DNA from 3 places in the Pseudomonas sp. GW821-FHT01A09 genome. Region 3 is predicted to be linked to each of the others. Evidence: predicted binding sites of a transcription regulator. Region 3 holds the regulator's gene; each other region holds the start of a gene.
The links. Region 3 encodes sigma-54, which starts transcription at its own class of promoters, with help from an activator protein. Its sites were predicted from a motif close to ANTGGCATNNANNTTGCTNT; they were not measured.

Region 1 (4,444 bases), on a different contig from region 3:
ACCGCTCGGTACCGAACGCTCGACCGTGGCGCCGCCAGGAATGCGGCCCGACGATGGCACATTGACGGTGATCTTCGAACCGTCGCGACCTTCGGCGTCGAAACCGCCCACCACCAGGTTGCCCTGGGCGATGGCGTAGACGTTGCCGTCGATACCCTTGAGCGGGGTCATCAGCAGGCTGCCGCCGCGCAGGCTCTTGGAGTTGCCGATGGACGAGACGGTGATGTCGATGGCCTGACCGGGTTTCGAGAACGCCGGCAGATCGGCAAAGATCGATACCGCCGCGACGTTTTTCAGCTGCACGGTGCCCGTACCCGACGGCACCTTGATGCCGAACTGGGCGAGCATGTTGTTGAAGGTCTGCAGGGTGAACGGGGTCTGCGTGGTCTGGTCTCCCGTACCATCGAGCCCTACCACCAGACCGTAGCCGATCAACTGGTTGGTACGTACGCCCGAAATGCTGGCGATGTCCTTCAGGCGTTCGGCTTGAACGCTGAAGGCCACGGACAACAACATCGTCGCCGCAATCAGGTGTTTGAGTTTGAGCATGGTCAGGCGCACTCAGAAAGGCCAATACGGGCTAAGGAAAAAGCGATCCAGCCATCCAGTCTGGCTCGCGTCGGCAAAGGAGCCGGTTCCCGAGTACGTGATCCGCGCATCGGCTACCCGATTCGACGACACTGTATTGTCGGTTGCTATGTCATCTGCACGGATCATGCCAGCGATTCGCACCAGTTCTTCACCGGTGTTCAGGGTCATCCATTTCTCGCCGCGCACTGCCAGAATGCCGTTGGGCAGCACGTCGGCGACCGTCACCGTGACCGAGCCGGTCAGGCTGTTGCCCTGCGCGGCCTGGCTGGTGCCGTTGGTAGCGCGGTCGCCGCTGTAGCCGGCGTTGAGGTTGGCGTCGCCCGAATGCACACTGCTGCCGAACAGAGAGGTGATGCCCATGGTGGTGGCGCTGGTCTTGGCGATCTTGGAGTTCGCCGTTTTACTGGCGGCAGTCTTCTCGTTCAGGGTGATGGTGATGATGTCACCGACCCGGAACGCCTTGCGGTCGCCGTACATGTTTTGCTCGAACCCGGCCTGGTAGATCGAGCCATTGTTGGCCGCCGCAGGCAGCGGGGTGCGTGGCAACACCGGGGCGTAGTACGGGTCGTTTGGCTTGGGCTGAGGACCCATGCAGCCAGCGAGCAAAGTGATTCCACTCAAGGCGATTACGGTAGCGAACAAACGACTCATGACTTTCGACCTCACGGTGTAACAGGCGCCTTGGCGCCAACAGACGGACAGTGGTTTGAACAGCTCGATCAGTGCCTTACAGGTTCTGCGTGACGTACTGCAGCATGGAGTCTGCGGTGGAGATCACTTTGGAGTTCATCTCGTAGGCACGTTGGGTGGTGATCATGTTCACCAGCTCTTCCACGGTGCTGACGTTGGAGTTTTCCAGGGTGTTCTGCAGCGTCGTGCCCAGGCCGTTAAGGCCAGGGGTGCCGGCCTGCGGAGCACCGCTGGAAGCGGTTTCCAGGAACAGGTTGCTGCCGATGGATTGCAAGCCACCTGGGTTGACGAAGTCGGCGATCTGCAAGTTGCCGATCACTTGCGCTGCGGCGCTGCCAGGCACGGTGACCGAGACGGTGCCGTCGGTGCCGACCGTGAAGGTCTGGGCGTCGCTGGGCACGACGATGGCCGGGTTCAGGGCCATGCCGCTGGCGGTGACGATCTGGCCCGTGGAGTCCAGGTGAAAGGTACCGTCGCGGGTGTAGGCGATGGTGCCGTCCGGCTGGGTGATCTGGAAGAAGCCATGACCGTTGACGGCCAGGTCGAGTGGCTGATCGGTGGTCTGCAAGGAACCTGCAGTGAAGTTCTTCTGGGTACCGACGATGCGCACACCGGTACCGACCTGCAGACCCGATGGCAGCTCGGTGTCAGCGGTGGACTGAGCGCCCGGCTGGCGTTTGATCTGGTAGAGCAGGTCCTGGAATTCGGCGCGATCACGTTTGAAACCCGTGGTCGATACGTTGGCCAGGTTGTTGGAAATGGTAGTGAGGTTCAAGTCCTGGGCTTGGAGGCCGGTCTTGCTGACCCAAAGTGCTGGAAGCATGGTATTCGTCTCCTCGAGCGCCGGTTCGTCGGCGCGGGTTACAGATAATTCTTAAGATTGCAAAACGCGGGCCATGGCCTGGTCATCTTCCTTGGCCGTGGACATCATCTTGATGTGCATTTCGAACTGCTTCGAAAGCTCCAGTACCGACGTCATCTCTTCCACGGCATTGACGTTGCTGGCCTCCAGAAACCCGGAAGTCACCTGGACGTCGGCGTTCACCGGTGCGGCCTTGCCGTCGGCGGTACGGATCAGGCCGTCGGTGCCTTTGGTCATGTTCTTGAGATCAGGCTTGACCAGCTTGATGCGGTCGACCTGGGCCAGCGCCTGAGGCGATTGCCCCATGCCGCGAACGCTGATGGTGCCGTCGCTGCCGATCTCGATTTTCTCGTCCGGCGGCACGGCAATCGGTCCGCCGTTGCCCATGACCGGCAAGCCGCTGCCGGTGCGCAAGACGCCCAGGGCATCGATATTGAGGCTGGCCGAGCGGGTGTAGGCTTCTTTGCCGTCCGGGGTCTGCACCGCGATCCAGCCATCGCCGCCACTGCCGCTGACGGCGATGTCGAGGTCACGACCGGTTTCGATCATGGCACCGGGCTGGAAGTCGGTGGCAGGCCGTTCGGTCATGGCATAGGCGCGCGAGGGAAAGGTGTCGCCGAATACCGGCATGGAACGCGCCTGCTCCAGATCACGCTGGAAGCCGTTGGTAGAAACGTTGGCCAGGTTGTTGGCATGCACCTTCTGCGCGAGCGCGTTCTGGCTGGCGCCGGTCATGGCTACATAAAGCAATTTGTCCACACTGTATCTCCGGTGACGGGCGAATGCCGGTTAGCGAATCGATAACAGTGCTAGAGCAATTAGTGGGCCAACTTTGCAAAGACAGCTACAAGCCTTGATTTACAAGGGTTGCGCAATGGAGCGAGGGGGTGTGACAGAGTACCAAGACGGAAATACGGCGCCTGCTTGCCATGAGCGGCAATCTACCGCCGTCGGGTTTCTTGACGCCGAGCAATCCTGTAGCGAGGGGCTTGCCCCCGACAGCGGTCTCCCCGGCAAAGCTGCGTGCCGATGGAGACTTTTCGGAGGCAAGCCCCCTCGCTACATGGATAGCATTACACCGACTGGATCAGGGTCTGCATGATGGTGCTTTGGGTGGAGATGGTCTTGGCGTTCGCCTGATAGTTGCTCTGCTCCTTGATCAGGTTCACCAGCTCGGCAGTCAGGTCGACGTTGGAGTCTTCCAGCGCGTTGGACTGAATGCTGCCCAGGGTCCCGGTTTCCGGAGTACCGATGACCGGCACGCCCGACGCGTAGGACTCTTTCCACTTGGTGCCACCGACCGGGGTCAGGCCTTGGACGTTGGCGAAGTTGGCGATCGCCACCTGGCCAATGGTCTTGCTCTGGCCGTTGGTGAAGGTGGCGAAGATCGCACCGGTACTGTCAACGCTCAGGCTCGACAGCTCGCCGGTGGCGTAGCCGTTCTGGTCTTTGGCGGTCACCGCGGATGTGGCGTTGTACTGGGTCATGGAGTTCAGGTCGACGGTGATGTTGGCCGCCGCGGTAGAACCGTTGGTGCCCCATGTACCGTCTGCGGCCTGGGCGGCCGGCACCCAATCCTTGAGACTGAACACACCCGTGGTGACGCTCAAACCGGTCGGCAAGCCAGTGGTGGTATCGGCGGCAGGCGTAGTCAGATTGGCCACATCCAATGCACCGGACGTAGTGAAGCCGATCTGGTTGGCCAACGGCGTGGTCGACGACGGGGTCTGTGGATTGCGACCATCGATGGTGGTGTACATGGTCCAGGTGTTGGCATCGCTGTTCTTGACGAAGTACTGGTTCAACTGGTGCGAGTTGCCCTGGCTGTCGTAGATCTCGGTGTTGTAGGTGAAGTTGTAGCTGTTGACGTTGGCCGGATCGAAGGTCGCCACGGTCGGCACCGAAGCACTGGAGTTCAGGTTCAGCGTCTCCGACATGGTCGAAGTAGGCTTGGGGTTGAGGTTGGCGGTGTCGATTTTCAGGTTGCTGAGCACACCGGTCTGCAGAGTGCCGTTGGCATCCACGGAATAGCCCTGCAAGTTGTTGCCCGAGCTGTCGACGATGTAACCCGACTTGTCGCTGGAAAACGCACCGGCACGGGTATAGACCTTGGTGCCGTTGTCACTGAGGGTAAAGAAACCGTCGCCGTTGATGGCCAGGTCGAGGTTCTGGTCGGTGGTGCTGATGTTGCCCTGGTTGAACAACTGCGAGACCGCTTCGGTCTTGACACCGCTGCCGACCGTGGTCGACCCGGCGGTGGCCTTGATCGAGGCGGCATATTGGTCGCCGAATTCAGTACGC
Region 2 (4,444 bases), on a different contig from region 3:
CGGTGTACGCCTCGAACGACGACAAAGACCGCAGCAGGGCACTCCACTGGTAGTACCCGCGGGCGGAACTGTCGCTGACGGCGTCGGCTTCATCACCGAGCATTTCGTATCGGGCATCGAGCAGGCGCAAGGTGTTGTCGGCGCGCTCGATAAAGGTCCCCAGGCGGATGAAGCGAAACGCATCGTTGCGCATCAGGGTGCCGTAGGTGGCGCCGCGGAACAGGTGCGAACGCTCTTTCAACCACTCGCAGAAACGACTCATGCCATAGCGGCTCAGGCCTTGCTCGGCGATCCCGCGAATCTCCAGCCAGGTGGAGTTGATGTTCTCCCACATGTCGGCGGTAATCCGCCCGCGCACGGCATGGGCGCTGGAGCGCGCTGCGCCCAGGCAACTGTAGATACTCGCCGGATTGGACGCATCCAGGGCAAAGAAGTGCAGCAGGCGATCGGCGTGCAGCTTGCCGTGGCGCTCCAGGTAATCGTCCAGCGTGCCGGTGATCAGCAACGGCATGGCCATCTCGTCGAGGCCTTCACGGCCATCCTGCGGCATCAGCGACAACGAATAACTGACATCGAGCATGCGCGCGAGGTTTTCGGCACGCTCAAGGTAACGCGACATCCAGTACAAATCCGAGGCGGTTCTACTTAGCATTGGCAGGCTTCCTTAATCTTCAACCACCCAGGTGTCCTTGGTTCCGCCGCCCTGTGAGGAGTTGACCACCAGGGAGCCTTCGCGCAGCGCCACTCGGGTCAGGCCACCAGGGACCACGCGGGTTTCACGACCGGACAGCACGAACGGGCGAAGATCGATGTGACGTGGAGCGATGCCGTTCTCGACAAAGGTCGGGCAGGTCGACAGGGACAACGTCGGTTGAGCGATATAGGCGTGGGGCTTGGCCTTCAAGCGGGCTCGGAAGGATTCGATCTCGGCAGCGCTGGCCGCCGGGCCCACGAGCATGCCGTAGCCGCCGGAGCCTTGAGTTTCCTTGACCACCAACTCCGGCAGATGGGCCAGCACGTGAGACAGCTCGTCGGGCTTGCGGCACTGCCAGGTGGGCACGTTCTTGAGGATGGCCTCTTCGTCCAGATAGAAACGAATCATGTCGGTGACGTACGGGTAGATGGACTTGTCGTCCGCCACCCCGGTACCGATGGCGTTGGCCAGCACCACATTGCCCGAACGGTAGGCCGACAGCAGGCCCGGTACGCCCAGCGCCGAGTCCGGATTGAACGCCAACGGGTCGAGATAGGCATCGTCGAGCCGCCGGTAGATCACATCCACTGGCCTAGGCCCGGACGTGGTGCGCATGAAGACCCGGTCGTCACGCACGAACAGATCCGCGCCTTCCACCAGTTCGACGCCCATCTCCCGCGCCAGGAACGCGTGTTCGAAGAAGGCGCTGTTGAAGCGCCCAGGCGTCATCACCACGACGCTGGGGTTATCCAGCTGGCTGGAGCTCTTGAGGGTATCGAGCAGCAGGTTGGGGTAATGATCGATGGGGGCGATGCGCTGGGCCGAGAACAGCTCCGGGAACAGACGCATCATCATCTTGCGGTCTTCGAGCATGTAGCTGACGCCGCTCGGGGTACGCAAGTTGTCTTCCAGCACATAGTAGGTGCCGTCGCCATCGCGAACCAGGTCAACCCCGGAGATGTGCGAATAGATGTCGCGGTGCAGGTTGAGGCCCTGCATCGCCAGTTGGTATTGCTCGTTGGCCAGTACCTGTTCGGCAGGCACGACACCCGCCTTGATGATGCGTTGATCGTGGTACAGGTCGGCGAGGAACATGTTCAACGCCTTGACCCGCTGAATGCAGCCCTTCTCGACGACGCGCCATTCGCTGGCAGGAATGCTGCGCGGGATAGTGTCGAAAGGAATCAGCCGTTCGGTGCCCTGCTCGTCCCCGTAAAGGGTGAAGGTGATACCGGCGCGATGGAACAGCAGGTCGGCTTCGCGCCGCCGTTGAGCCAGCAGCTCTTCGGGCGTATCGGCCAGCCAGCGGGCGAACTCGCGATAATGCGGGCGGACATTGCCGTCGGCATCGTACATCTCATCATAATTGGTGCGGCTCATGCCGTACTCCTTGTCACCCGGACACAGGAACCATCGCAAGGCCCGTGCCATCGGCATAAACGCTTGAAAATCAACCCTTTGGAGACAAGCGCCAAATCCCTCGCACCAAAGCTGTGCGGCAAACGCCCCAACGGAATCGCCAACGCTTCATCACGAAGCAGCGCCTCGATTATGACCAGCTTAGCCGGAGTAGAATTCACTGGCATAACGGGGACTGTTTTACTGGGTGTAACGGGCAATCCTTGCAGGCAATTGCACTTAGCCGAACTGCCGGCTGCAGTGCTGTATTTTTTGACGCCGATGATGTCGCCTCATGGCAAAAGGGGCGAACGTCGCCGCCCGCCCCTTTTCGAGGATTTGCCTGGGTCAAGCCTGTTGCCGCTTGATTTCGTGCTTGACGCCCCAGCCTTCCACTTCGCCCCCCAGGGGCTCTATCAGCGATTCGAGTTCCTGTTCGAATTCGCCAATCCCGCCGTAAGTCGCGTACATCACCTTGCTCAGCTCCAAGCCCCAGCCGCCGTCGTCACGCTCACAGACCTGAGCGTTGAGCGACTCACCCTGAAACTTGCCGGCGGCCACCCGCGCGCCGTCTTCGTCGGGGAAGACCGCATAGAACTCGATGGGATGGATACGGGCAAAATCGAAGCCGCCTTCTTTCATGCGGCGCAGCACGGTAATGCTGATGTCTTCTTGATAGGCTGTGCTCATGGATCGTCCTCCTCAGATTGATGGATAGACTTTCAGTGTTCCAGGACCTCCCTTCTCGAAAAGCGGGTTGGACAGCAACTCAATGGTCACCTGGGAACAGCATGCAGCGAACAGACAGACCGCAGCGAACAGAACATTCGCCAGGGCCTGACTTGCAGAGTAACGCGAAGGGCAGCGGTGTGCCAGTGGGTCTTTTCAGGCCGCCGCGGTGATGGAAATGATCTTCACGCCGCCGTGTTCCTCGAGCGACTTTTCGGTGGGTTTTTCAACCCGACCTTCGAAATCGTTGAGGTCGGCCTGGCCGATCACCGGAAACAACTTCGCGCGGATCAGTACCGCAGCATCTTCTGTGCTGGGCTCGTGATCCTTGCTCACCGTAATGCTGGTGGGCATGCCGGTTTGATCGATGAAGTTGATCACCCACTCTTTCATTGGTATCTCCTCAGCTGATGGCACAAGAAGCTGTGTGATACGTGCTTGTGGAGCAGTAGACCAAACGCGTCCGGCAATCGTTCAGCGCGATTGTGCCGGGCATAAAACAAATGTAGCGAGGGGGCTTGCCCCCGAAAAATGTATCAGGCGACGTGAATGTGTCGACTGGGCTTTTTTCGGGGGCAAGCCCCCCCGCTACAGGTGCCGCGGTGGATCAGTTGTCCTTCGCGGCCTTCTCGGCGCCGGCGCGGTTGTCGATCAGCGCTTGGGTGGCGGTCTGGATAAAGGCATCCAGGCGCTGGCGCAGGTCGGCCTTGTCGGCGGCGTCAGGATCGCCATCCGGAATCGCCTCGGCACTGAACTGACGGCCCAGTTGGTAGTGATACAGCTTGGCCGGCATGTCCTTCTCGGCAGGCTCGATGAAGATGCGGTTGCCCGTGACCAAGGCCACTTCCAGTTCGCCGCCCGACGGCTTGATCATACCGAAACCAGGGTCTCCCGCTGGCAGGTTGAGCAGGTCACGCCCCCAGCATTGGGTGCGGCTGGTGCCACCGAGACGGCCCATGATGGTCGGCACGATGTCGACCTGAGTGCCCACGGTGTGGTTGACCGCACCGAACTTCTGCTGGATGCCCGGGCCGATCAGCAGCAACGGCACGTTGAAGCGCCCCAGGTCCATTTCGGTGACCTGGTTGTTGTTGGCAAACCCATGGTCACCGACGATGACGAACAGCGTCTGGTTGAAATATGGCGATTTGCGCGCCTTCTCGAAGAACTGCCCCAGCGACCAGTCGGCGTAGCGCATGGCGGTCAGGTGCAGGTCGAGGCTGCCCTGGCCGGTGACCGGCTCGACCGGCAGTTTTTTCGGCAGGGCGTACGGCACGTGGTTGGACAAGCTCTGCAACAGCGCGTAGAACGGCCGGCCCTTGTCGCCGCGGGCAGCCAGTTCCTCGTTGCCGCGGTCGAACATGTCCTGGTCGGACACGCCCCAGGTCGGGTCCGAGAACACCGGATTGACGAAGTCGTTACGGCCGATGAAGGTGGTCATGCCCTGGTTGCCGAAGAAGCCCGACTGGTTGTCCCAGGCGAAGTCGCCGTTATAGACATACACGTCGTCGTACTTGCGCGCGCTCAACTGAGCTGGCAGGCCCGACAGCTTGTGCGAACCTTCCGGTGTCTGCATCAGGTATTCGAAGCCCGGCAGGTTGGGGAAGCAGCCCATGGTCGCGA
Region 3 (4,444 bases):
GGAGAGGTCGGCAATCGGGCCCAGCAGCTCGCTTTCGACCCGGATGGCTTCGGCTAGCGAGCGATTGGCGCTGCTCAGTGGATGCCGGCGGCGGGTTTCGGAAAAGCGCTTGAGCAGGGTTTCTTCGTCGGCATCCAGATACAGCACATCGCATTGAATGTGGCGGCCGCGGACCTCATCGAGCAGCTCCGGGAAGCGGCTCAGGTGGCTGGGCAGGTTGCGGGCGTCGATGGAAACGGCCACCAGTGGCTGGGCCAGTTCGGTGTGGATCAACGCGCGCTCCGCCAACTCGGGCAGCAAGCCGGCCGGCAGGTTGTCGATGCAGTAGAAGCCGTTGTCTTCCAGTACATCCAGGGCTGTGCTCTTGCCGGAGCCGGAGCGGCCGCTGACGATGATCAAGCGCATGGTTAATGACCGTTCTGGGCGTCCAACACGACTTGGTACAGGGCCTCGCTGCTGCTGGCTCTGCGTAGGTTGTCACGAACTTCCTTGCGATCAAGCATGCTGGCAATCTGGCGCAACAACTCGAGGTGCGCATCGGTGGCGGCCTCGGGCACCAGCAGCACGAACAGCAGATCGACCGGCGCACCGTCGATCGCGTCGAAATCTATAGGGTGTTGCAGATGGAGCAGGGCGCTGATGGGTGAGTCGCAACCCTTCATGCGGCAATGAGGAATGGCGATACCGTTGCCGAAACCGGTGGAACCAAGCTTTTCACGAGCAAGCAGCGCTTCATATACGGCCTGCTTGGGCAGCGCGGGTACTTGTTCGGCGATCAGATCGGCGATCTTTTCGATGGCGCTTTTTTTACTGCTCCCCGGCACGTTCACGAGGGAACGGCCAGGGGTCAGGATGTTTTCAAGTCGGATCATGGGTTGGGGTATCAGCGAGCGGCAGCACCTTGAAGCTGGCTTAGCTGTTTTTCCTTATGCTTGAGCAATTGTCGGTCGAGCTTGTCGGTCAGCAGGTCGATGGCAGCGTACATGTCGTCATGTTCGGCGTTGGCAACGATATCCTTGGCGCCAGCGACGTGCAGGGTGGCTTCGATTTTCTGTTTCAGCTTCTCGACCTCCATGATCACCTGCACGTTGGTAATCTTGCCCACATGCCGCTCCAGTTTGGCGAGTTTTTCGCTTACGTAGCTGCGCATGGGGTCGGTCACATCCAGTTGATGTCCACTGATGTTGACTTGCATACCGCTTCTCCTTATTGCCAGTGCATAAAGAGACAGGCTGAACGCCTGCCACTGGAACGCTGTGGCGCATCCAGGCGCTACATCAACCGCTTGCGTTCACTGGAAGGTGCGATCCCCAGAGATTCGCGATACTTGGCGACAGTGCGACGTGCTACCTGGATGCCTTGTGCCTCCAGTAAACCAGCGATCTTGCTGTCGCTCAATGGCTTTTTCTGATTTTCCGCCGCGACCAGTTTCTTGATGATCGCGCGGATCGCCGTTGACGAGCATTCACCGCCTTCGGAGGTGCTGACATGGCTTGAAAAAAAGTATTTCAATTCATAGATGCCGCGGGGCGTATGCATGTATTTCTGCGTAGTGACCCGGGAAATCGTCGATTCGTGCATGCCGACCGCCTCGGCGATGTCATGCAGCACCAGCGGCTTCATGGCCTCATCGCCGTAATCGAGAAAGCCGCGCTGGTGCTCGACGATCTGCGTGGCGACCTTCATCAGGGTCTCGTTGCGGCTCTGCAGGCTCTTGATGAACCAGCGGGCTTCCTGCAACTGGTTGCGCATGAAGGTGTTGTCGGCGCTGGTATCGGCACGACGTACGAAGCCTGCGTACTGTGGATTGACGCGCAGGCGCGGCACGCTTTCTTGGTTCAGTTCCACCAGCCAGCGTTCGTTGTCCTTGCGCACGATCACATCAGGGACCACGTATTCGGGTTCGGAGGATTCGATCTGCGAGCCCGGGCGCGGGTTGAGGCTCTGGACCAGTTCGATGACCTGGCGCAGTTCGTCTTCCTTGATCTTCATGCGCCGCATCAGCTGGCTGTAATCGCGGCTGCCGAGCAGGTCGATGAAGTCGGTGACCAGGCGCTGCGCTTCAGCCAGCCAGCGGGTGCGCGGCGGCATCTGGCGCAGTTGCAGCAGCAGGCATTCGCTGAGGGTGCGCGCGCCGATCCCGGACGGCTCGAATTGCTGGATGCGGTGCAATACGGCTTCGACCTCGTCAAGCTCGATGTCAAGCTCGGGGTCGAAGGAGTCGCAGACTTCCTGCAGCGTCTCGTCCAGATAACCCTGGTTGTTGATGCAGTCGATCAAGGTTACCGCGATCAGGCGATCGGTGTCCGACATCGGCGCCAGGTTCAGCTGCCAGAGCAAATGGCTCTGCAGGCTTTCGCCGGCCGAGGTGCGAGTGGTGAAGTCCCACTCGTCGTCGTCATTGCTGGGCAGGCTGCTGGCGCTGGTCTGGTAGATGTCTTCCCAGGCGGTATCGACCGGCAGCTCGTTGGGTATACGCTCGCCCCATTCCCCTTCTTCAAGGTTGTCGACCGTGGGAGCGCTGCTCTCGAACGTGGGCTCCTGGATATCCGGAGTGGTTTTCTGTTCGATATTGTCCGCCAGCGGATCGCTGTTATCGAAGTCGTCACCTTCCTCCTGGCGTTCGAGCATAGGATTGGATTCCAGCGCTTCCTGGATTTCCTGCTGGAGGTCCAGGGTCGAGAGCTGGAGAAGGCGGATGGCCTGTTGCAACTGCGGTGTCATCGTCAGTTGCTGGCCCATTCTTAGGACGAGCGAGGGTTTCATGGCTGGGGCTTAACACCTTATTCGCCGGCGCAGAGCGCCATCCACTACAAGACGCCGAGGCGCCCGGCTTTATGTCGTAAGCAAATTATATGCCTGAAACCCGAGTGTTTGCCTAGAGCGTTTATCCAATTTCAACCAAAAGGTTTCATGGGCAGTGGAAAACGCTCCGGTTGCGGGTGCTTCTACAGGCGGAACTCGTGACCGAGGTAAACCTCTTTGACCAGTTCATTGGCCATGATAGCGGCTGCGTCGCCTTCGGCAATCAGCTGGCCATCATTGACGATGTAGGCGGTCTCGCAGATGTCCAGTGTCTCGCGCACATTGTGGTCGGTGATCAGTACTCCGATGCCCTTGGCCTTGAGGTGGTGGATGATCTGCTTGATGTCGCCGACCGAAATAGGGTCCACGCCCGCGAAGGGTTCGTCCAGCAGGATGAATTTCGGCGCCGTGGCCAGGGCCCGGGCAATCTCCACGCGGCGACGTTCGCCACCGGACAGGCTCATGCCGAGGTTGTCACGGATATGGGTGATGTGGAATTCCTGCAGCAGGCTTTCGAGTTCCTTGCGCCGGGCATCGCCGTCGAGCTCCTTGCGGGTCTCGAGGATGGCCATGATGTTGTCCGCGACCGAAAGCTTGCGAAAGATCGAGGCTTCCTGAGGCAGATAACCGATACCGGACTTGGCGCGACCGTGCATGGGCTGGTGGCTGACGTCTAGATCGTCGATCAGCACGCGCCCCTGATCGGCCTGGACCAGCCCGACGATCATGTAGAAGCAGGTGGTCTTGCCCGCGCCGTTGGGGCCCAGCAGGCCGACGATCTGCCCGCTGTCGATGGACAGGCTGACGTCGCGCACGACTTGCCGGCCCTTGTAGGCCTTGGCCAGGTGTTGTGCTTTGAGGGTCGCCATTACTGAGCCTTCTGGTCGGCGGGCTTGTTCTTCGGCTGGATCACCATGTCGATGCGAGGACGCGGCGCAGTGATCTTGGAGCCATTGCCACGGCCGGCGTTGACCACCTGTTTGACGGTGTCGTAGACGATCTTCTCGCCTTCGGAGGTGTTGCCGTCATTGATGACCTTGGCCTTGTCGATCAGCACGATGCGGTTCTGCGGCGCAAAGTACTGAATGGTCACGCCCCAGGCCTGAACGATAGGCTTGTCGACCTGCGGCTTCTGCTCGTAATAGGCCAGGTTGCCGACAGCCGTGAAGACGTCGACTTCACCGTTGGGCGCGCGCGTGATGGTCACCGTGTTGCCGGTGATTTTCAGCGTGCCCTGGGTGATGATCACGTTGCCCTTGTAGGTCGCAACGCCCTGCTTGTCATCGATCTGCGCGTCATCGGACTGGATATGAATAGGCTGATCGCGGTCTGTCGGCAGAGCCAAGGCGCTCGCGCTTCCCAGTGCTGCGCTCAGGCTGAGCAAAAAAGGGAGGGTTTTAACGAGCCTCATACTGTCCTCTTACGTTGGACAGCAGGTTCATCCTGCTGTCGTTCAAGTACGCCTTCATCCCTGTCGCCGTAGTGACACTGCCGGCAGCTTCGATTCTAACGTTTTGCTCGGTTTGCGCATATTGCTTCTGCGGGAAGACAGTCATGCGTGGGCCGGTGATGATGGTGGTGCGTTTCTTTTCGTCGGTGCGAGCGACCCTGACGTTTTCAATCAGCTCGACTTGGGTGC

Region 1: a site for sigma-54 is predicted at 2,955-2,974, ahead of AC3WJP_RS10495 (flagellar basal body rod protein FlgF). Genes of this name have one in related genera too.
Region 2: a site for sigma-54 is predicted at 2,107-2,126, ahead of AC3WJP_RS17560 (circularly permuted type 2 ATP-grasp protein). Genes of this name have one in related genera too.

The regions. Positions count from the first base shown of each region.
Region 1 is NZ_JBYSWB010000007.1:26,027-30,470, reverse strand. It holds gene AC3WJP_RS10510 (flagellar basal body P-ring protein FlgI) at 1-549, opposite strand, end outside; gene flgH (flagellar basal body L-ring protein FlgH) at 562-1,242, opposite strand; gene flgG (flagellar basal-body rod protein FlgG) at 1,319-2,104, opposite strand; gene AC3WJP_RS10495 (flagellar basal body rod protein FlgF) at 2,156-2,902, opposite strand; gene flgE (flagellar hook protein FlgE) at 3,217-4,444, opposite strand, start outside.
Region 2 is NZ_JBYSWB010000015.1:15,808-20,251, reverse strand. It holds gene AC3WJP_RS17565 (alpha-E domain-containing protein) at 1-652, opposite strand, end outside; gene AC3WJP_RS17560 (circularly permuted type 2 ATP-grasp protein) at 665-2,074, opposite strand; gene AC3WJP_RS17555 (ribonuclease E inhibitor RraB) at 2,441-2,782, opposite strand; gene AC3WJP_RS17550 (hypothetical protein) at 2,978-3,214, opposite strand; gene AC3WJP_RS17545 (LTA synthase family protein) at 3,429-4,444, opposite strand, start outside.
Region 3 is NZ_JBYSWB010000030.1:28,511-32,954, forward strand. It holds gene rapZ (RNase adapter RapZ) at 1-405, opposite strand, end outside; gene ptsN (PTS IIA-like nitrogen regulatory protein PtsN) at 408-872, opposite strand; gene hpf (ribosome hibernation-promoting factor, HPF/YfiA family) at 884-1,195, opposite strand; gene AC3WJP_RS24855 (RNA polymerase factor sigma-54) at 1,273-2,766, opposite strand; gene lptB (LPS export ABC transporter ATP-binding protein) at 2,949-3,674, opposite strand; gene lptA (lipopolysaccharide transport periplasmic protein LptA) at 3,674-4,216, opposite strand; gene lptC (LPS export ABC transporter periplasmic protein LptC) at 4,203-4,444, opposite strand, start outside.